DNA from 2 places in the Diaphorobacter sp. JS3050 genome. Region 1 is predicted to be linked to the other one. Evidence: riboswitches for the same ligand, from Rfam matches in the RefSeq annotation. Region 1 holds a riboswitch; the other holds the start of a gene.
The links. A riboswitch is a leader RNA that binds a small molecule or an ion and turns the genes downstream of it on or off. The one in region 1 is predicted to bind glycine.
Positions count from the first base shown of each region.

Region 2: linked by a shared signal. The riboswitch ahead of HND92_RS17520 (D-amino acid dehydrogenase) and the one ahead of gcvT (glycine cleavage system aminomethyltransferase GcvT) in region 1 are both predicted to bind glycine.

Region 1 covers NZ_CP053553.1:2,179,865-2,189,822, reverse strand. Annotated here, with positions in the region: gene HND92_RS10570 (ATP-binding protein) at 1-1,975, opposite strand, end outside; gene HND92_RS10565 (FKBP-type peptidyl-prolyl cis-trans isomerase) at 2,051-2,452, opposite strand; gene gcvP (aminomethyl-transferring glycine dehydrogenase) at 2,523-5,417, opposite strand; gene gcvH (glycine cleavage system protein GcvH) at 5,486-5,860, opposite strand; gene gcvT (glycine cleavage system aminomethyltransferase GcvT) at 5,964-7,094, opposite strand; glycine riboswitch at 7,139-7,253, opposite strand; glycine riboswitch at 7,273-7,365, opposite strand; gene HND92_RS10545 (TRAP transporter large permease) at 7,372-8,649, opposite strand; gene HND92_RS10540 (TRAP transporter small permease) at 8,732-9,226, opposite strand; gene HND92_RS10535 (TRAP transporter substrate-binding protein) at 9,304-9,958, opposite strand, start outside.
Region 2 covers NZ_CP053553.1:3,674,387-3,684,344, reverse strand. Annotated here, with positions in the region: gene HND92_RS17525 (FIST N-terminal domain-containing protein) at 1-1,095, shown strand, start outside; gene HND92_RS17520 (D-amino acid dehydrogenase) at 1,167-2,477, opposite strand; glycine riboswitch at 2,571-2,682, opposite strand; gene HND92_RS17515 (peroxidase-related enzyme) at 2,854-3,963, opposite strand; gene HND92_RS17510 (NAD(P)-binding domain-containing protein) at 3,960-5,438, opposite strand; gene HND92_RS17505 (tripartite tricarboxylate transporter substrate binding protein) at 5,471-6,457, opposite strand; gene HND92_RS17500 (YXWGXW repeat-containing protein) at 6,623-7,039, opposite strand; gene HND92_RS17495 (host attachment protein) at 7,403-7,840, shown strand; partial or broken gene HND92_RS17490 (alcohol dehydrogenase catalytic domain-containing protein) at 7,866-8,219, shown strand; gene HND92_RS17485 (helix-turn-helix transcriptional regulator) at 8,325-9,068, opposite strand; gene HND92_RS17480 (MFS transporter) at 9,203-9,958, shown strand, end outside.

The DNA.
Region 1 (9,958 bases):
AGTAGCCCGGCATGTTGTAGTCCGTCACCAGCAGGTCGTAGCGCTCGGGGTGGGCCTGCAGGGCGTCTGTGGCTTGGTGCGGGTCGGTGAAACCGCTGACCTCGTAGCCGCGGCGGCGCAGCAGGCGCTGCACCAGAAAGACCAGCGCCTGGTCGTCGTCCACGTACATCACGTGCAGCAGACGGTCTGTTGCCGGCGCCACCGCGGGCGGGCTGGCGGGCGCGACCGGCGCGGGAACTTCCGGCAGGGCGGCGACCATGGTGTACGACGCCACGGGAAAGTACAGCGTGAAGCGGCTGCCCTCGCCGGGTGCGCTGTGCACGTCCACGCCACCACCGTGGGTGCGCATCACGCCGTGCACCACCGCCAGTCCCAGGCCGGTGCCCTGGCCCACGGGCTTGGTGGTGAAGAAGGGTTCGAAGATGCGCGACTGGGTGGCGGCGTCCATGCCCGGGCCGTTGTCATGCACGCGCACGGCCACGTAGTCGCCCGCGCTCAGGCCCAGGCTTTCGCGCATGCGCTGGTCGGGCTGGATCAGCGCAGCATCCACGCGAATGCGGCCACGGCGGCTGCCGATGGCGTGCACGGCGTTGGTGCACAGGTTCAGCACCGCTTGCTCCACCTGCGTGGCATCCGCCAATACGGGGGGCAGGTCGGGGGGGACATGCACGGTCAGCTCGATCTCGGGGGGCAGCGTGACCCTCAGCAGCCGTTCGGTGTCGTGCACCACCTCTGCCAGGGTGACGGCGGCACGCTTGGGCGGCTCGTTGCGGCTGAAGGTGAGGATCTGGCGCACCAGGTCGCGGGCGCGCCGGCCGGCCTTGTCGATCTCCAGCAGGCTTTCGTACATCGGCGTGCCGGGCGGGCAATCGGCTTTGGCCAGCTCCACGTTGCCCAGGATCGCATGCAGGATGTTGTTGAAGTCGTGCGCGATGCCGCCGGCCATGGTGCCGACGGCCTGCATCTTGTGCGACTCGCGCAGTTGTCCCTCCAGCGCGTTGCGGCGGGCTTCTTCGCGCTTGCGGGCCGTGAGGTCGCGGGCAAACACGGTGGTGGTCTCGCCTTCCGCATGGCGCTCGAACGACACGCTGATCTCCACCGCCAGCTCCCGGCCCGATGCCGTGAGCGCCGTCATCTCCCCCAGCGCCGCCTGCGTGGTCAGTTGCGCGAACGCCAGCACCTGCTGGGCCTCGGGCAGAAAGCGGCTCAACGGGCTGCCCAGCGCGTCGCTGGTGGCGCACTGGAACAGCATCGCTGCCGTGGGATTGAACACGGTGATGCGCTCGTGCTGGTCCACGCAGATGATCGCGTCGAGCGCGGAGTTGATCACCGCTTCCAGCCGGCGCTCGCTGGTGTGCAGTTGCACGTTGCGCTCCTGCAGCTCCTGTGCGCTGCGCTGCAGGGCCTGGCGTTCGGCCAGCAGCGGCCCCTGGTCGATCACGGCGCACAGAAACTGCGTGAGCGGCGCGTCCTGCTCGGAGCGCGACTCGATGCGCGCGATGTGCAGGTCGCCAGTGATATGGCGGCCCTCGCTGATGTGGAACACAACCTCCGTGGCCTCGGCCGTGCCCACGGCCCGCGCCTGGTCGAAGGCCTCGCGCACACGCGGCGCGTGGCTGTCGCTCACGAAGAGCATCAGTGCCGTCAGGGGGCGGTCCGTCTCGCGCGGTTGGAACGAGCGCTGTGCCATGGAGTTGGCCTGGACCACCATGTCATGCTCGTCCACCACCATGAGCGACAGCGGCACGCTGGAAAACAGGGCCTCGAATCGCTCGGAAGCGCTTTCGGCCGCGGCCTGGCTGTAGCGCAGCACCTGGTTCTGCGCCTCCAGCTCGGCCTGTGAGGCGCGCAGCTGCGCAATCAGCTCGGCCACGTCGCCGCTGGCCCGTTGAGGGCCGCGGCGCTCCGGCTGCTCAGGGGGGGACGAGGCAGGCTCCGCGGCGGGAAACAGCAGGGACAGGTCGGGGCGGCTCATGGGAATCGGGCAATCCGCAGGCCTGCCAGTGTACGCGTCTGCCTGGTGCCCTACAGGCCGGTGCCGCTGCCTCGTTCAGCGGCGCACCGACAGCAGCTCGATCTCGAAATTCAGCGTGGCGTTGGGCGGAATCACGCCGCCCGCGCCGCGCGCGCCATACGCAATCGCCGGCGGGCAGGTGAGCTTGGCCTTACCGCCCGGCTTCATGCGCTGTACGCCTTCGGTCCAGCAGGGGATGACGCGGTTCAGGGGGAACTCGGTCGGCTCGCCGCGCTTGTAGGAGCTGTCGAACTCCTTGCCGTCGGGGAAGGTGCCGCGGTAGTGCACCTTGACGGTGTCGGTGGCCTTGGGTGATTCACCGCTGCCGTCCTTGAGCGACTCATAGACCAGGCCGCTGCCGGTGGTGACGGCAGGGGCCTGCGCCTGGGCTGCGGAGGCGAGGGCAAGCGATGCGAGCAGTGCGAAAAGGGGGCGCATGGGTCAAACGTTCAGAAGCAACAAAGGCCCGATGGTAGGGCCTTTGTGAATGCCTGAGCGGAGCAGGCCGTCAGCCCAGTTCGCTCACCGGAACACAGCTGCAGAACAGGTTGCGGTCGCCGTAGACGTTGTCCACACGGCCCACGGGGCTCCAGTACTTGTTCTGGCGCAGGGCGGCAACGGGATAGGCTGCCGCATCGCGCGGGTAGGGGTGCTGCCAGTCGGCAGCCAGCAGGCACTCGGCCGTGTGGGGCGCGTTCTTGAGGGGGTTGTCGTCCTGCGGCCAGGTGCCGGCCTCGATCTGGCGGATCTCGCGCCGGATGGCGATCATCGCGTCGATGAAGCGGTCCAGCTCGAACAGCGTCTCGCTCTCGGTGGGCTCCACCATCAGCGTGTTGGGCACGGGGAACGACAGCGTGGGTGCGTGAAAGCCGTAGTCGATCAGGCGTTTGGCCACGTCCTCGGCCATCACGCCGCTGGTGTCTTTCAACTGGCGCAGGTCCAGGATGCACTCGTGCGCCACATGGCCGTTGGCGGAAGCGTACAGCGTGGGATAGTGGTCCTTCAGGCGCGCGCTGATGTAGTTGGCGCTCAGGATCGCTGTCTCGGTCGCGGCCTGCAGACCGTCGGCGCCCATCATGCGGATGTACATCCAGCTGATGGGTAAAACGGCTGCATTGCCCAAGGGAGCTGCGCTGACAGCTCCTGTTTTGGAAGCAATACCGCCCGTGGCATGGCCGGGCAGGTAGGGCACGAGGTCCTCCACCACGCACACCGGGCCCACGCCGGGGCCGCCGCCGCCGTGGGGGATGCAGAAGGTCTTGTGCAGGTTCAGGTGGCTCACGTCGCCGCCGAACTCGCCCGGCGCGGCCACGCCGACCAGGGCGTTCATGTTGGCGCCGTCCACATACACGCGCCCGCCGTGGCGATGCACCAGCTCGCACAAGGCCTTCACCTGGGTCTCGAACACGCCATGCGTGCTGGGGTAGGTGATCATCACGCAGGCGAGGTTGGCACTGTGCTTCTCGCATTGGGCCTGCAGGTCCGCCATGTCCACGTTGCCGTTCTCGTCGCACTTGGTCACCACGACCTGCATGCCCACCATTTGGGCGCTGGCGGGGTTGGTGCCGTGCGCGCTGCTGGGGATCAGGCAGATGTTGCGGTGGGCGTGGCCCTGGGCCGCGTGGTAGGCCTTGATGGCCAGCAGGCCGGCGTATTCGCCCTGGCTGCCTGCGTTGGGCTGCAGGCTGACGCCCGCGTAGCCCGTGGCCTGGCACAGCCAGGCGCGCAGTTGCTCGTCGAGCAGGCGGTAGCCTTCGAGCTGGTCGGCCGGGGCGAACGGGTGCACGTTGGCAAATTCGGGCCAGGTGATCGGGATCATCTCGCTCGTGGCGTTGAGCTTCATGGTGCACGAGCCCAGCGGGATCATGGTGCGGTCCAGCGCCAGGTCTTTGTCGGACAGCTGGCGGATGTAGCGCAGCATGCCGGTTTCGGAATGGTGGGTGTTGAACACCGGGTGCGCCAAGAAGCGGCTGGTGCGCGCCAGGGTGTCGGGGAACAGCGCCGGTGCGCCGGCGGCGTCCATCGCCTCGATGGTGGGCAGTTGCTGGCCGTCCCGCGCAAAGATCTTCCACAGCAGCTCGATATCGGCGCGGGTGGTGGTCTCGTCCAGCGAGATGCACAGGTAGTCATTCCAGGCTTTTCGCAGGTTTGCGCCCATCTGGACTGCGCGAGCAGCTATTGAATCCGTAGCATCCTTGGTGTGCAGGCTGAGTGTGTCGAAGGCCGAGCCATGGTGGCGGCTGGTGAACCCCAGCTGCGCCAGGCCGCGGCTCAGGATGGCGGTGAAGCGCGCCACGCGGCGGGCGATGCGCGTGAGGCCCTCGGGGCCGTGGTACACGGCGTACATGCTGGCGATCACGGCCGGCAGCACCTGGGCCGTGCAGATGTTGCTCGTGGCCTTCTCGCGGCGGATGTGCTGCTCGCGCGTTTGCAGCGCCAGGCGGTAGGCGGGCTTGCCGTGCACGTCCACGCTCACGCCCACCAGGCGGCCGGGCAGGCTGCGCTTGAATTCGTCGCGGCAGGCCATGAAGGCGGCGTGCGGTCCGCCGGCGCCCATGGGCATGCCAAAGCGCTGGGTGGAGCCCACCACGATGTCGGCGTCCCACTCGCCGGGGGCCTTGAGCAGCGTGAGCGCCAGCAGGTCGGTAACGAAGATGGCGGCGGCCTGTTTGGCGTGGATGGCGTCCACGTCGGCCTGCCAGTCCTGCACCCAGCCGCTGCTGGCAGGGTACTGGATGAGGGCGGCGAAGAAGTCGCCGGCCAGGGCCGCCTGCCATTCCTCCTGGGAATTGGCCACCACCACGGTGATGCCGATGGGGGCGGCGCGGGTCTGGATGACTTCGATGGTCTGCGGGTGCGCATCGCCTGCCACGATGAAGACGTCGCTCTTGGACTTGACCGAGCGCTTGGCCAGCGTCATGGCCTCGGCGGCAGCGGTGGCCTCGTCGAGCATGGAGGCGTTGGCGATGGGCATGGCCGTGAGGTCGCACACCATGGTCTGGAAGTTGAGCAGCGCCTCCATGCGGCCCTGGGAGATCTCGGCCTGGTAGGGCGTGTAGGCCGTGTACCAGGCAGGGTTTTCCAGCACGTTGCGCAGGATGACGCCCGGCGTGTGCGTGCCGTAGTAGCCCTGGCCGATGAAGCTCTTGAGGATGCGGTTCTTCGACGCAATGGCCTGGAGTTCAGCCAGCGCCGCGGCCTCGGTGGCCGGCGCGGGCAGGTCCATGGGGCGCTGGCGCGCAATGGAGCGCGGCACGATGGAATCAATGAGCGCACGGCGCGAGGCCTCGCCGATCACCGACAGCATGTGTGCTTCGTCGGCGGCGTCGATGCCAATGTGGCGGGGCAGGAATTCAGCGGCGTTTTCGAGCGCCGCCAGGGGCAGGGGGGAGGGCATCTGCATGGCGAGGGACCAGTCTCAAGAGCGATGGGGCGGTGCGGCGGCGCCGTGTGCACGGCGCCGCGGGTGCATCAGGCGTTCTGGGCGAAGGCGGTATAGGCCGTTTCGTCCATCAGGCCGGCGAGCTGGCCGGCGTCGCTGAGCTTGACCTTGAAGAACCAGCCGGCGCCCAGCGGGTCGGAGTTGGCCAGGGACGGGTCGGCGCGCAAGGCCTCGTTGACCTCGACGATTTCGCCGGACACGGGCATGTAGACATCGGCAGCGGCCTTGACGGACTCGACCACACCGGCCACGTCGCCCTGGGCAAAGGTGGTGCCCACCGCGGGCAGGTCCACGAACACCACATCGCCCAACGCATCCTGCGCGTGGACGGTGATGCCGACGACGGCCGCGGCCGGGTCGGCTGCGTTGATCCATTCATGGTCTTTGGAAAACTGAATGCTCATGGGGGGCTCCGGGAAGAAGAAGTGGAAGGAAAAGGTTTGAGAGTGGTCAGCCCGCACTGTAGCCGGGCTGACCTGGGCGCGGTGGCAGTTCGCCGTGGTGAATTCAGCCGCGGTAGTAGCGTGTGGGAACAAAGGGCGTGGCAGCCACTTCCATGGGCACGGCCTTGCCGCGCACCATGGCGTTCACACGGGTGCCGGGGGCGGCATGGGCGGGCATTACGTAGGCCAGGGCGATGGGCTTGTCGGCAGTGGGGGCCAGCAGGCCGCTGGTGACTTCGCCGATGCGCTCGCCCGACTCGTTTTGCAACTCGGTGTGCTCACGCACGGGCACGCGCTCCAGCGCCACCAGGCCCACGCGCTTGCGCGTGAGAGTGGCCGGGCTGTCGATCTGGGCCAGCACCTTGTCGGCGCCTGGAAAACCGCCAGCGCGCGCGCCGCCTGTACGGCGCACCTTCTGGATGGCCCAGTTCAGGCCGGCTTCGGGCGGGGTGGTGGTGGTGTCGATGTCGTTGCCATACAGGCACAAGCCGGCTTCCAGGCGCAGCGAATTGCGTGCACCCAGACCGATGGGCTTGACCTCGGGCTGGGCCAGCAGCGTGCGCGCCAGGGCTTCGGCCTGCGTGGCGGGCACCGAGATCTCGAAGCCGTCCTCGCCGGTGTAGCCGCTGCGCGTCACGAAGCACTGCGCCCCCGCGATGTCGAAATGCCCGCCGGTCATGAACACCAGTTTGTCCACGCCTGGTGCCAGACGCGCGAGCACCGCAGCCGCCTGTGGGCCCTGCAGCGCGAGCAGGGCCTGGTCGGGCATGGGAATCACCTGGCAGCGTTGGCCGATGCGCGCCTGGATGTGGGCAATGTCGCCCACCTTGCAGGCGCCGTTGACGATCACGAAGAGCTCGTCCTGCGCCATGCGGAAGAACATGAGGTCGTCGATGATGCCGCCCTCGTCATTGAGGAGCAGGCCGTAGCGCTGCTTGCCCACGGGCAGGTCGACCACGTCCACGGGCATCAGCGTCTCGAATGCTGCTGCGGCGTCAGGGCCGACCAGCTTGAGCTGCCCCATGTGCGACACATCAAACAGGCCGGCCGCCGTGCGCGTGTGGTGGTGCTCGGCCATCAGGCCCATGGGGTATTGCACGGGCATGGAGTAGCCGGCGAAGGGCACCATGCGGGCGCCCAGTTCGATGTGCAGGGCGTTGAGGGGAGTGGTGAGCAGGTCGGACATGGCGGACATGGCAATGGGCGAAGGCAAATGGTGGAGCGATCTCTCGATCGCCGATTTGCCCCGCTGTCCGCTTTACCTGAGAGATTCACCCCGCCTGCATGGCATGTCACGGGGCTTGCTCCTTCGGTGGGCCGCATGCTGCTGCGGCCTCTCTCCAGCAAGGGAAACACCCGCATCCCTGCGGGCGTGTCGCCAGTCCTTTTGCCTGAGCGTTCGGCTGCTGCCTGCGCCTTCGGCGGCCCGGCCCTGAGGGGCGCGGACTCTCTCCTGACGGGACGGATTCTATCTATTTTGCGTACACGAGATCACGCAGGGCCAATGAAAGCGATGGCACGTAGGTGATGACCAGGAGGCACAGCAGGACCACGCCCACGAACGGCAGCAGGTGGGCGACGATGCGATCCAGAGAGATGCGCGCCACCGTGCACGCCGCGAACAGGTTCACGCCGAAGGGTGGCGTGATCATGCCGAGCGCCAGGTTCACCACCATGATCAGCCCGAAGTGCACCGGGTCCACGCCGAAGTGCTGGGCCACCGGCGCCAGGATCGGCGCCAGCACGATGATGGCGGCGCTGGTCTCGATGAACATGCCGATCACGAACAGCGCGGCATTCACGCCCAGCAGGAACAGCGCGGGCGACTGCAGCACCTCCTGCAGCCAGCGGCCGATGGCGTCCGGCACGCCAGCGCGCGTGATGAGGAAGGCAAACAGGCCCGCATTGGCAATGATGAACATGATCACCGCCGACGAGATGGCCGACTTGCGCAGGATGGCGAACAGGTCCGCGACGCGGATCTCGCGGTAGATCAGCATGCCCACCACCAGCGCGTAGAACACGGCCACGGCAGAGGCCTCGGTGGGCGTGAACACGCCGCCGTAGATGCCGCCCAGGATGATGACTGGCATCAGCAGTGCCCAGCCCGCCTGCAGCAGTGCGCGGCCGAAGGGCATGCGCCCATCGCCGTCATGCTTGCCCCAGCCCTTGTACTTGCAATACACCCAGACGAACAACATCAGCGCACCGCTGATCAGGATGCCGGGGCCGAAGCCGGCGATGAACAGCTCGCCGATCGATACCTCGGCCGCCACGCCGTACAGGATCATGGGGATCGACGGCGGGATGATCACACCCAGCTCGGCACTGGTGGCCTGCAGCGCGGCCGCGTAGCTGGTGGGGTAGCCATGCTTGATGAGCGCAGGAATCAGGATGGCGCCGATGGCGAACGTGGTCGCCACCGATGACCCTGAGACGGCCGCGAAGATCATGCAGGTGAGCACGCAGGTCATGGGCAGGCCGCCCTGCACGCCGCCCACGATGCTCTTGGCAAACTCCACGAGCCGGCGCGAAATACCGCCGGTCTCCATGAGGTTGCCCGCCAGGATGAAGAACGGAATGGCTGCGAGCGGAAACTTGTTGATGGAGGCGAACATCTCCTTCACGGAGATCAGCATGTTGGCGTTCGCCACCTGGATGCCCAGGATGGAGGCCAGCCCGATGGAGACGGCCACGGATATGGTGAGCGCGAAGCACAGCACCATGGTGGAGATCATGACCGTGGTCATAGGGCCCCCACGCGCGTCATTTCATGTACCCGCCGCCCCCCGAGGAGGCCGCTCGCTTGCTTGAGGCGGCTCTGCGCGGCGCTCATTGGGCAGTCTCCAGTTCATGGCGCTGCGGGTCGATCAGATTGCCCACGATGCCGAGGATGCTGAACAGCCCACCCACGGGCATGGCCAGATAGGCCCAGAACATGGAAACCGACTCCAGCCCTGCCATCGACTGCACGCCGCCGCGGCGCGCGTAGTCCCACCCCCACCAGATGATCACGGCGATGAGCGCCAGCGCTGCCAGGCACACCACCCAGTCCAGCACGCGGCGCAGCGGGCGCGGGCTCCAGCGGTAGAGCACGTCGACGCTGACCATGGCGCCCTGCCGGAATGCCATGGGAATCGCCAGAAACACCATCCAGATCAGGCTGAAGCGGATCAGCACCTCGGTCCACTCGGCCGGCTCTTCGAAAACGAAACGCATCAGGATCTGGAACATGCCGAGCGCCGAGGCCAGCGCCAGCATGGCGCAGGCGCCCCACATGGCGACGGCGGTGCTCCAGCGCTCGCAGGAGAGGAAGAAGGTTTTCATGCGCACTCACGAAAATATGAATAAAAACGCCCGTGGCGCATGATCCACGGGCGGTAGCAGCTACTGAAAAGTGAGCGTCACTTGTAGTTGCGGATCTTGTCGAGGTTGGCCTTGCCGAACTCTTTCTCGAACTGCGCGTTCACGGGCGCGAGCGCGGCGACAAACTTGGACTTGTCCAGATCGTCGATCACCGTCATGCCCTTGGCGCGCAGGTCGGCCACGCCCTTGGCGTCGTCCTCGTCCACGCGAGCGCGGTTGGCCTTGGTGCCCTCCTTGGCGGCGTCGATGAAGGCCTGCTTGTCCGCAGGGGAGAGCTTGTCGAACACCGCCTTGTTCATCACGAAGATGCAGGGGGAGTACACGTGACCCGTCAGCGAGAGGTGCTTTTGTACCTGGTCGAACTTGGCCGAGATGATGACGGGCAGGGGGTTTTCCTGGCCGTCCACCGTGCCTTGTTGCAGGGCGGTGAACACTTCGGGGAAGGCCATGGGCGTGGTGATGATGCCGAAACCCTTGTACGCGGCGATGTGCACCGGGTTCTCCATGGTGCGCATCTTCAGGCCCTTCAAGTCCTCGGGCGTCTTCACGTCGCGCTTGCTGTTGGTCATGTGGCGAAAGCCATTCTCCGCCCAGGCCAGCGCCTTGAAGCCCTTGGCATCGAATTTGGTCAGCAGGTCCTGGCCGATCGGGCCGTCGAGCACGGCGCGGGCGTGGGCCTTGTCACGGAACAGG
Region 2 (9,958 bases), 1.5 Mb from region 1:
GACCTGCTGCGGCGCGAACTGCCGACGGTCACCGACTGGGCAGGCGCGGTCGGCGTGGGCGTGGCGGGCAACAACGTCGAATATTTCGATGAACCCGCGCTCTCGCTGATGCTGTGCGACCTGCCGCGCGCGCACTACCGCGTGTTCTCGGGCGTGGCGCCGCTGGCGCACGGCGATGCGGCCGGGGTGGGCTTTGCGGCCCACACGGCGCTGGTGCATGCGGACGGCCAGACCCCCGAACTGGCGGACCTGGTGGCCGAGATGGCGGGCCGCACCAGCAGCGGCTACCTGTTTGGCGGCGTGGTGGCCAGCCGCGGGGCGCAGGTGCAGCTGGCGCTGCCCGCCGGCGGCGAGGGCGACGGCGTGCTGCACGGCGGCCTGTCGGGCGTGGCCTTTGATGCGCAGGTGGAACTGGTCTCGCGCGTCACGCAGGGCTGCCAGCCCATCGGCGCGCAGGCGGCCATCACCGCCGTGCAGGACAACGTGGTGCTGGAGCTGGACGGCGAGCCCGCGCTGGACGTGCTGCTGGACACGCTGGGCGTGACGCTGCAGGGCGACGCCCAGGCCGCGCTGCGCGCCGTGCGCGCCACGCTGGCAGGGCTGGAGGACGCGGACGCACCGCAGCGCCAGCGCACGGGCCATTTCGGCGCCGACACGCGCGTGCGCCACATCGTCGGGCTGGACGCGACGCGCAGCGGCGTGGCGCTGGGTGACCATGTCGAGGTGGGCATGCGCCTGGCCTTCTGCCAGCGCAACGTCGGCGCGGCCCGTGCCGACCTGATGCGCATCTGCGCCGAGATCCGTGAGGAGCTATCGCCCCAACTCGAAGAGGCGCAGGCGCTGCCCGCCGCAGGCAGCGCGCCGCATGCCGAGCCGGCGGGCGGCCGGCGCATTTGCGGTGCGCTGTATGTGAGTTGCTCGGGCCGCGGCGGGCCGCACTTCGGTGGGCCCAGCGCCGAGCTGCAGATCGTGCGCCATGCGCTGGGCGACGTGCCCCTGGCGGGCTTCTTCGCCGGCGGCGAAATCGCCGCGCACCGGCTCTATGGCTACACGGGCGTGCTGACGGTGTTCGTCGCATCGGACGGGGCTTTATAAGCCTTTTTGGCCTCTAGCGCCCGTCCATCAAGCGCAAGCAGCTATGCAATGCATAGCGCCGTGGCGCTTGCTCAAACGCCGATGACGGCGGGGCGGGGCGCCGCAGCAGGGCGCGGCAGGCCGCAGAACGCGAAGTCCAGCTCCGGCTCCAGCCCGCTCACGATGCGCGCGATGGACTTGCCCGAGCCGCAGGCGTGGGTCCAGCCCAGCGTGCCGTGGCCGGTGTTCAGGAACAGGTTGCCGTAGCGCGTCTTGCCGATCAGCGGCACGTTGCTCGGCGTGGCGGGGCGCAGGCCGCTCCAGAACTGCGCCTGGCTCGCATCGCCCGCGCCGGGAAAGAGCTGCTCCACGCGCCGCACGATGGCTTCGCAGCGCACGGCGTTCAGTGCGCGCTCGTAGCCGTTGAGCTCGGCCGTCCCCGCGATGCGCAGCCGGTCGCCCTGCGCGCTGGTGTAGCGTGAGAAGACCAGCTTGTACTCATCGTCCGTCAGGCTCACCTGGTAGGCGGCGGCCGTGTCGCGCACCGGCAGCGTCACCGAATAGCCCTTGGCCGGGTAGATCGGCAGGCGCAGGCCCAGGGGCTGGGCCAGCAGCGGGCTGAATGCGCCCAACGCCAGCACGTAGGCGTCGCCGCGCACGCGCTCGTAGCCGCCGGCCTCGTTGGTGATCTCCACATGGTCGATGGCGCCGCCCGCCGGGTGCAGCGCGGTGATGTGGCAGCCCAGGCGGAATTGCACGCCCGCGGCCTGGGCCACGCCGGCCAGCGCGCGCGTGAACAGGTGGGCGTCGCCGGACTCGTCCTCCGCCGTGTAGGTGGCGCCCGCCAGCTGCGGGCGGACGTGGGCCAGGGCTGGCTCGATGCGCACGGCCTCGTCGGCATCCACCACGCGGCGGTGGCAGCCCAGCGCACGCATCTGCTCGGCGGGCGCCAGCGCGGCGTCGAGTTCCTGGGCGCTGGTGTAGAAGTGCAGGATGCCCTGTGTGCGCTGGTCGTACTGCAGGCCCGTGTCGGCGCGCAGTTGCTGCAGCGTGCTGCGGCTGTAGCTGCCCAGGCTCACGATCTGCTCGATGTTGTGGCGCGTGCGCGCGGGCGTGCATTCGCGCAGGAATTGCAGGCTCCAAAGCCACTGGCGCATGTCCGCGCGCAGGCGAAACAACAGCGGCGCATCCTCTTTGCCCAGCCACTGCAGCACCTTGAGCGGCGCGCCGGGGTTGGCCCAGGGCTCGGCGTGGCTGACCGAGATCTGGCCGCCGTTGGCGAAGCTGGTTTCCGCACCGGGCACAGCCTGCCGGTCGATGACGGTGACCTCGTGGCCGAGTTGCTGGAGAAAGTACGCAGAGGTGGTGCCGACGACGCCGGCGCCCAGAACGATCACGCGCATGGTTTACAAGCCTTTTTCAAGGTTTGCGCAGGCAGGGCGCGCGCGAGCAGCTATTGAATGAATAGCGAACAGCGGGCGCGACCTGGCCTGGCTGCCGCTCCCCCTGTCCTTGGTACCTGAGAGATTCATGCCGCGCGGGACCGTGCGCGGCACTTGCTCCTTCGGTGCGCCACGGCGGGCGTGGCGGCTCTCCAGACGGCTGTGTGGGTATGCAGTACGGAACCTGAGCGTGTATGGGAGTTTGCGCCTTCGGTGAAACGGCATGCAGCCGTTTGCTCTCCTGCGCCGGCCATCGTAGCGGCCCGGGCGCGGCGCCCCCAGCGGGCTAACCCTCAAACCATGAACACGCTCTCAGGGCGGGGCGCCGGGTGCATGCTCAGGGGTAGACCGCTTCGCCCAGGTTGAGCATGAGGCGGTTGGCCCAGGCGAACAGCGCGGCGGCGTGCACCGTGTCCAGGATTTCCAGGTCGCTCAGGCCCGCAGCGCGCAGCGGCGCGATGTGCTGCGGCCCGAATGCACCGGGCGCGCGCGTGAGCGCGGCGCTGGCCTGCGCCAGGGCGCGTTCGCGGGCGTTGGTGCCGGCGCTGTCGGGGTCGGCGAAGATCTGCGCGATCACGTCGTTGCGCTTGGCCAGCTGCTCGAAGCGCTGCGCATGCACCGCCGCGCAGTACACGCAGCCGTTGATGCGCGAGACCACGGTGGTGGCCACCTCGCGCTCGGCGCGCGGCAGGCCGCCAGGCGCGTACATGATGGCGTTGAACGCCTCCGAGCGCTCGGCGAGCACGCGGGGCTGGTGCGCCAGCACGAGGTAGAAGTCCGACGTGCGTGCCTTGGGGTGGCTTGCGTCCAGCACGGCGTTCTGCTCGGCGCTGGCGGTTGCGGGGTCCACCACGGGCAGCCAGGCCTTCCAGTCCAGCGTCTCGCTGGTGTAGCCGGCCAGGCGCAGCGGCTCGCCGGGCGGGGGCAGGTTGGCGGGGTGCACGAAGGGCGCGTCCGGCGTGGTGGGAGCGACCGCCGTGGCTGCGGTGCCCGCGGGGCCGAGGGCGGCCAGCGCCGCCACGCCTGCCACCAACCGCGCCTGGTAGGCCACGAAGCCGATGAGCTGCGCGAGCAGCACCACGTCCGGCGTGGCGAGGCCCGCCTGGGGCAGGGCGAGCAGGGCCGCGCGGTCGGCCGCGGCGGGCTGCGTAGCCAGCAGCTGCGTGAAATGCGTGATGGCTTGCCAGCGCGCATCCGCCAGCGGGGCTGGCAGGCCGGCCAGGCGCGCGCCGTAATGGTCGGCCAGCGTTGCCACGCCGCTGGCGGCCGCCACGGCCTGGGCCACGGACAGGCGCTCGGCCAGCGCCAGGCCCCCGGGCAGTGCTGGCGCGAGCAGCAGGTCTTCGCAGGCCTGGGTGGCGGTGATGGCCTTGGCGCGCTGTTGGCGCGCGGCCTGGGCATGGGGGGCATGGCCCAGGCGGGCGAGCTGGTCGATGGTGTCGGTCATGGCGAAGGCAGGATGCGTTGGGAGGTGTCGGCGGGCGTCCATTCGTCGCCCAGCAGTTCCGGCTCGGCATAGGCCTGCAGCGCGGCGAAGTGGTGCTCCACGTCCTCGCGGTACAGCAGGCCGGCGATGCCGCTGGCCAGGCGCCGTGCACCGTCGCTGATGGCGGGGATGTCGCCCGACACCGTGCCGTGCGACAGCGCCGCCGGGTAGCAGAAGCAGTGGATGCGGTCCAGGCCGGGGCAGGCGCCGGCGGCTTTCTCGCGGAATTCGAACACCGGGCCGAGGTCGGGCGAGTCGGACAGTTCGCGGTCTTCATCGCCGGCGGGCGGCTGGTAGCGCTCGCCCCAGGTGCGGACATGGCGCGCAAACGGCGCGAATTCGGGCTTTTGTGCCCAGTCGATCACGAAGCCTGTGGCGAGGACCAGGAAGTCGAATGCGAACGTACCCTTGGCCGTCGCCACGTGCAGCGCGTGGCCCACCTGCGTAACGTCCTGCACTGCGCAACCGAAGTGGAAGAAGGCGTTGGCGTGGCCGGACACGCGCAGCGTGCTGCCGTGCGGCGGCGGCACCTGCTGCACGTTGATGTAGTGGCGTATGCGCCACTTCCATGCGTCGGGCAGGTCGTGGTGCCCTTGCGTGAGGCCGGGCACGCCCGAGCCCTTGGACTTGTTCACCGTGGGCATGACCGCGCGACGCGCGATCAGGTCCACGCTGGCGGCGCCGCATTCCAGCGCCGTGCCGGCGCTGTCCATGGCGGACGAGCCCATGCCGATCACGCCCACGCGCTTGCCCTTGAGCGTGGCGTAGTCCAGCACGTCGGACGAATGCGCCCACAGGCCACCCTGTGCGGCGTGGGCCACGCCCCGCATGAAGGCAGGGACCTGCGGGCCGCCCAGGCCGTCGCGGCCCGTGGCCAGCACCACGCGGCGCGCCAGCCAGGTGGCGTGGCCGGTGGGGGTCTGCACGTCCACCGCCACCAGGCCGTCGGCGCGTGGGTGCACGGCGGTGACGGTGTGTTCATTGCGCACGTCGGCCTGCGTCACGCGGCGGTACCAGCGCAGGTAGTCCATCCACTGCAGGCGCGGGATCTTGTCGAGCGCGGCCCAGGCCTCACGGCCCCACTGGGCCTCGAACCAGGCGCGGAAGGTGAGCGAGGGCACGCCGAGCGCGGGGCCGGTGAGCTCCTTGGGCGAGCGCAGCGTGTCCATGCGCGCCGTGGTGGCCCAGGGGCCCTCGTAGTCGGCGCGCGCGCGGTCCAGCAGCACGGCGGCAATGCCCTGCTGCGCCAGCGCCATGCTGGCCGCCAGGCCCGCCTGGCCGGCGCCGATGATGAGCACGTCGATGACGGGCTGCCCTTCATGGGTGCGAGGCGGCAGCCATGCGCGGGCGCGCCAGTTGAGGGTGAGCAGGTCGTGCCGCAGGCGGTCTTCGAGGGCGGCCAGGCCGGCCGCCCCCAGGGGAAGCGAAAAAGACATGGAGGACGTCGAAGAAAGCGTGGAGGGCGAAATCAGTCGATGCTGATTTTGGCGTCCTTCACCACCTGCGCCCACTTCGCGCGGTCCTTGTGGACCGTTTGGCGGAACTGCTCGGGCGTTTCGATGCGCACCGTGTTGCCCTGCGACTCGAAGCGCTGGCGCACGTCGGGCTGCTCCAGCACCTCGCGCAAGGCGGTGTTCAGCTTCTGGACCACGGCCGGGTCGGTGCCCTTGGGGGCGAAGATGCCGAACCAGATCGAGCTGTCAAAGCCCTTGGTGCCGGGCAGGCCGCTGGCGCCGATGGGCGGCACCTCCTTCACGGCCGCCACGGGCTTGGCCGTGGTCACCCCCAGCAGGCGCACCTTGCCGGTCTTGTAGTGCGGCAGCACGGTCTGCACCTGGTTCATGATGCAGCAGGTCTCTCCGCGCAGCACCGAGGTGATGGCCTCGGGCCCGCCCTTGTAGGGCACGTGCACCATGTTCAGGCCCAGGCGCGCATTCAGCTCGGCAAAGGCCATGTGCGTGCCCGTGCCGTTGCCGGTGGATGCGAAGTTGTACTTGCCCGGGTTGGCGCGCACGGTCTCGACGAACTCCTTGAGGTTCTTGGCGTCGATCACCGCGGGGTTGATGGTGAGCACGTTGGACACGTCGACCAGCGGGGCGACGGGCACGAAGTCGGCCTCCACGTCGAACGGCAGGTTCTTGTAGAGCGCGGCATTGCTGCCGTGCGTGGCGGCCGTGCCGAAGGCCAGGGTGTAGCCGTCGGCCTTGGCCCGGGCCACGTACTCACTGGCGATGTTGCCGGCCGCGCCGGACTTGTAGTCGATGACCACGGGCTGGCCGAGTTTCTGGCCCAGCGGCTCCTGCACCGCGCGCGCCACCACGTCCACGCCCGATCCGGCCGGAAAGCCCATGATCAGGGTGACGGGCTGCTTGGGCCAGTCCGTGGCCTGGGCGAGGGCGGATGTGACGGTCAGCAGCGTGGCCAGGGCGGCGGTGGCGTGGCGCAGGAGGGGCATGGCGAATTTCCTTGTGATGGGTCAGTGCAAGGCGGCGCCCTATCGTGTAGGCACAGCCGAAACACGCCCATTGTGGAGAAATTCACATGCAACGCGCTATATGCATATGGACGGCCCGTCGCCGTCCCGGGCCATGCTGCGCGCGGACGACCGGCGCTCGGCCGTTCATCTCCGGTAGGGGTTGTCGGGCCGGCGGTCGTGGCGGTTGGGCACGCCGTCGCCATCGCGGTCCCAGCCGCCGCGCACGAAGCGCCATTGGTCACTGCGCTGCACCCAACGCGGCTGGCGGTAATGGTGGCCGTGGCGCACCTGCATCCACTGGCCGGGCACCCACACATGGCGGTGGCCGCGCCATTCCCAGTGGCCCTGCGACCAGACCATGCCGCGGCGCGGTGCAGGCACGCGCTCGTAGCGTGGAGGCGGTGGCGCGTGGTATTGCACCGCATAGGCGGGCGGTGCCGAGTAGTGGGGCGTGCCGGCCTGGATCACGACGGTGGCGTTGGTGGCCGCATGCGCGGCGCCTGCCAATGACAGCAGGGCGACGAGGCTGCCGGCTGCGGCAAGGGTGGTGGTGCGGACCATGGCGTTCTCCTTTGTTGTGGGATGCGGCGCGGGGCGCTGCGGGAGACTCCATGCTGCGGGCCGCATGTCAACGTTTCGGCCGCGTTGTTGCATCCCCGGCAAAGGTTTGTGAGCAGGTGTGACGGCGGCCTTCCGGCGGGCAGGATTCAGGTGTTGGAAAGGCTGCAGCCCTTGTCAGAGAAGCGCCACAAGCTCCTTTTTCAATAGTGAGAGAGGCGCGACCAGTGCGCGGCGAGGCGCCGCGGTGCTTGGCGCACCGCCCGCCACGCCACGATTGCTTGCATGTGCCGTGGGATTGACCCCCTCTGGGGCCGCCCCCAAGATCAAACACCGCACACGGCTTGGAGAACTGGGGGGGCTTGCATGGACACACCCAACTGGGCCCTGGTGGCCAATGGCTCGATGGCGCGCCTGCTGGAGCTTGACCCTGCGGCAGCCACGCACTGGACGGAAAGGCAATGCCTGACGCATCCGGCCGCCCGCCTGCATGGCAGTGCGGCGGGGCATGAGCCGCCCGGACATTCGATTGCAGGACGCAGCGGTCTGGCGCCGCGCAGCGAGGCCGCCGCGCAGGAGCGGCGCACCTTCGCGCGCGAGGTGGCCCACGCGCTGCGCGAGGCCGTGGGCGCGGCCGAGCGCAGCCGCGTGGCCGTGTTCGCGTCCAACCCCTTCCTGGGCGAGCTGATGGAACAGCTGGATGGTGTCACCCACCAGCGGCTGGTGGCCAGCCATGCACAGGATCTGACGCACCTGAGCTTGCAGGAGTTGGCGCGGCATTTGCAGGCAGAACGCGGCGGCTGACACGGCCCCGGTGTGAGGACCGACCATGCGCGCCATGGTGCTGGACGGACCCGGCCAGCCGCTGCGACTGGCGGAGTTGCCGTGCCCCGTTCCGCAGGCAGACCAGCTGCTGCTGGCGGTGGAAGCTTGCGGCGTGTGCCGCACGGACCTCCATCTGCGTGACGGCGAGCTGCCGGACGCGGTGTGGCCCCTTGTGCCGGGGCATGAGATCGTGGCCCGTGTCGCCGGCCTGGGGCCGGGCGTGCGGGGCTGGCGGCAGGGACAGCGGGTAGGCGTTCCTTGGCTGGGGTGGACCTGTGGGCACTGCCGGTTCTACTCCAGTGGGCGCGAGAACCTGTGCGTGCAGGCGTGTGGGGGCGACGGATGGTCCAGTGTGGGCACCGCGAAGGGGGAAGTCAATGGCAGGCCGACTGCGTCGGGTTTTGGGTGTTTTAAGGCGCTGGCACCCGTCCATCAAGCGCCATAAGCTATTAATAAAGGAGCATCACGGCCTTGCGGTGCGGCGCATCTGGGCAAAGGCCTCGAACTCCCAGCTGCGCATGGCCAGCAGCAGGGTGTAGCCCTCGCGCTCACGCTCGGGCAGGCGCTGGTCGGCCAGGTGCTGCTGCGCGAAATCCTGCGCCACGCGCTGCAGCCGCTCGGTGAAGGCCGGCGCCAGGCTGCGTGCGATGGAGCCGTGCACCAGCAGCACGCCCTCGCCCGGCGCCTCGAAGCCGCCGTTGAAGTAGTCCAGCAGTGCATGGTCGCGGAAGTAGTGCATCACCGGCCCGTGCGGGCGCCAGCGGAAGGTCTTGGCAAGCTTCAGGCGGTAGCGGTTGAGCGGGCGCAACTCGATGATGCCGATGCGGTCGAGCTGCGCCAGGTACTGGATGCCCTCGGCCTCGCTCAGCCGGTAGGTGGTGGTGATCTGCTCCAGGGTCCACTGGCTCAGCACGCAGATCGCCATCAGCAGCAGCTTCTTGTCGGCCACCACGGCCTTTTCCTGCTCCTGCGTCAGCTCGCTCAGCAGCGGCTGGCTGTCAGCCACGCGCCGCGCCAGGTCGGCAAAGTCCAGCCGCAGCACGCGGCAGATGGCGTCGATGCGCGACAGCGGCATGTCGCCCTTGGCCAGCATGCGCTTGACGCTGGACTCGGCCATGCCCAGCGCCTGTGCCAGGCTGGCATAGGTCATCTGGGCGGACTTGAGTTCCTTCTTCAGGGCGATGACGAGGTCGGCGGTGGTGCTCATGGGGTGCTGGAGGTGAAAAGTATCGAATGGCGATACCCTAAGTGTGATCCAAGCCACCAAGGCCCACAAGCGGCTGGCCTGTGCGGGCTTTGTGCGCACAATGCGCGGCACCTTCACACCCCAGCACACCGCATATGAGCGCGCAGCACCCCGTGACCTTGTCGCCCACCGCCCAGCCCGCCGAGGCGGCGCACCCCAACCAGTTCGCGCTGCTGCGTCAGCGCCGCTTCGCGCCGTTCTTCTGGACGCAGTTCGCCGGCGCGGCCAACGACAACCTGTTCAAGTTCGCCTTCACGGTGATGGTGACCTACCAGCTCAGCGTGTCGTGGATGCCGCCGGCGCTGGCGGGACTGGTGATCGGCGCGCTGTTCATCCTGCCGTTCCTGCTGTTTTCCGCCACGGCGGGGCAGCTCACGGACAAGTACGAGAAGACGCGCATCATCCGCTTCGTGAAGAACCTGGAGATCGCCATCATGCTGGTGGCGGGCGGGGGCTTCGTGGCCGGCAGCGCGGCCATCCTGCTGGGCTGCGTGTTCCTGATGGGGCTGCATTCCACGCTGTTCGGCCCCGTGAAGTTCGCCTACCTGCCGCAGGCCTTGAACGAGCGCGAGCTGACGGGCGGCAACGGCATGGTGGAGATGGGCACCTTCGTCGCCATCCTGCTGGGCAACGTCGCGGGCGGTCTGCTGGTGGCGCTGCCGGGCATCGGCCACACCACGGTGGCGTTGGCCTGTCTGGCGCTGGCTTTGCTGGGCCGCCTGGTGGCGCAGTTCATTCCGCCGGCCCCGGCCACCGACCCGGGCCTGACGGTGAACTGGAACCCGGTCAGCGAGACGTGGCGCAACCTGAAGCTGGCGCACGGCAACACCGTGGTGTTCCGCTCGCTGCTG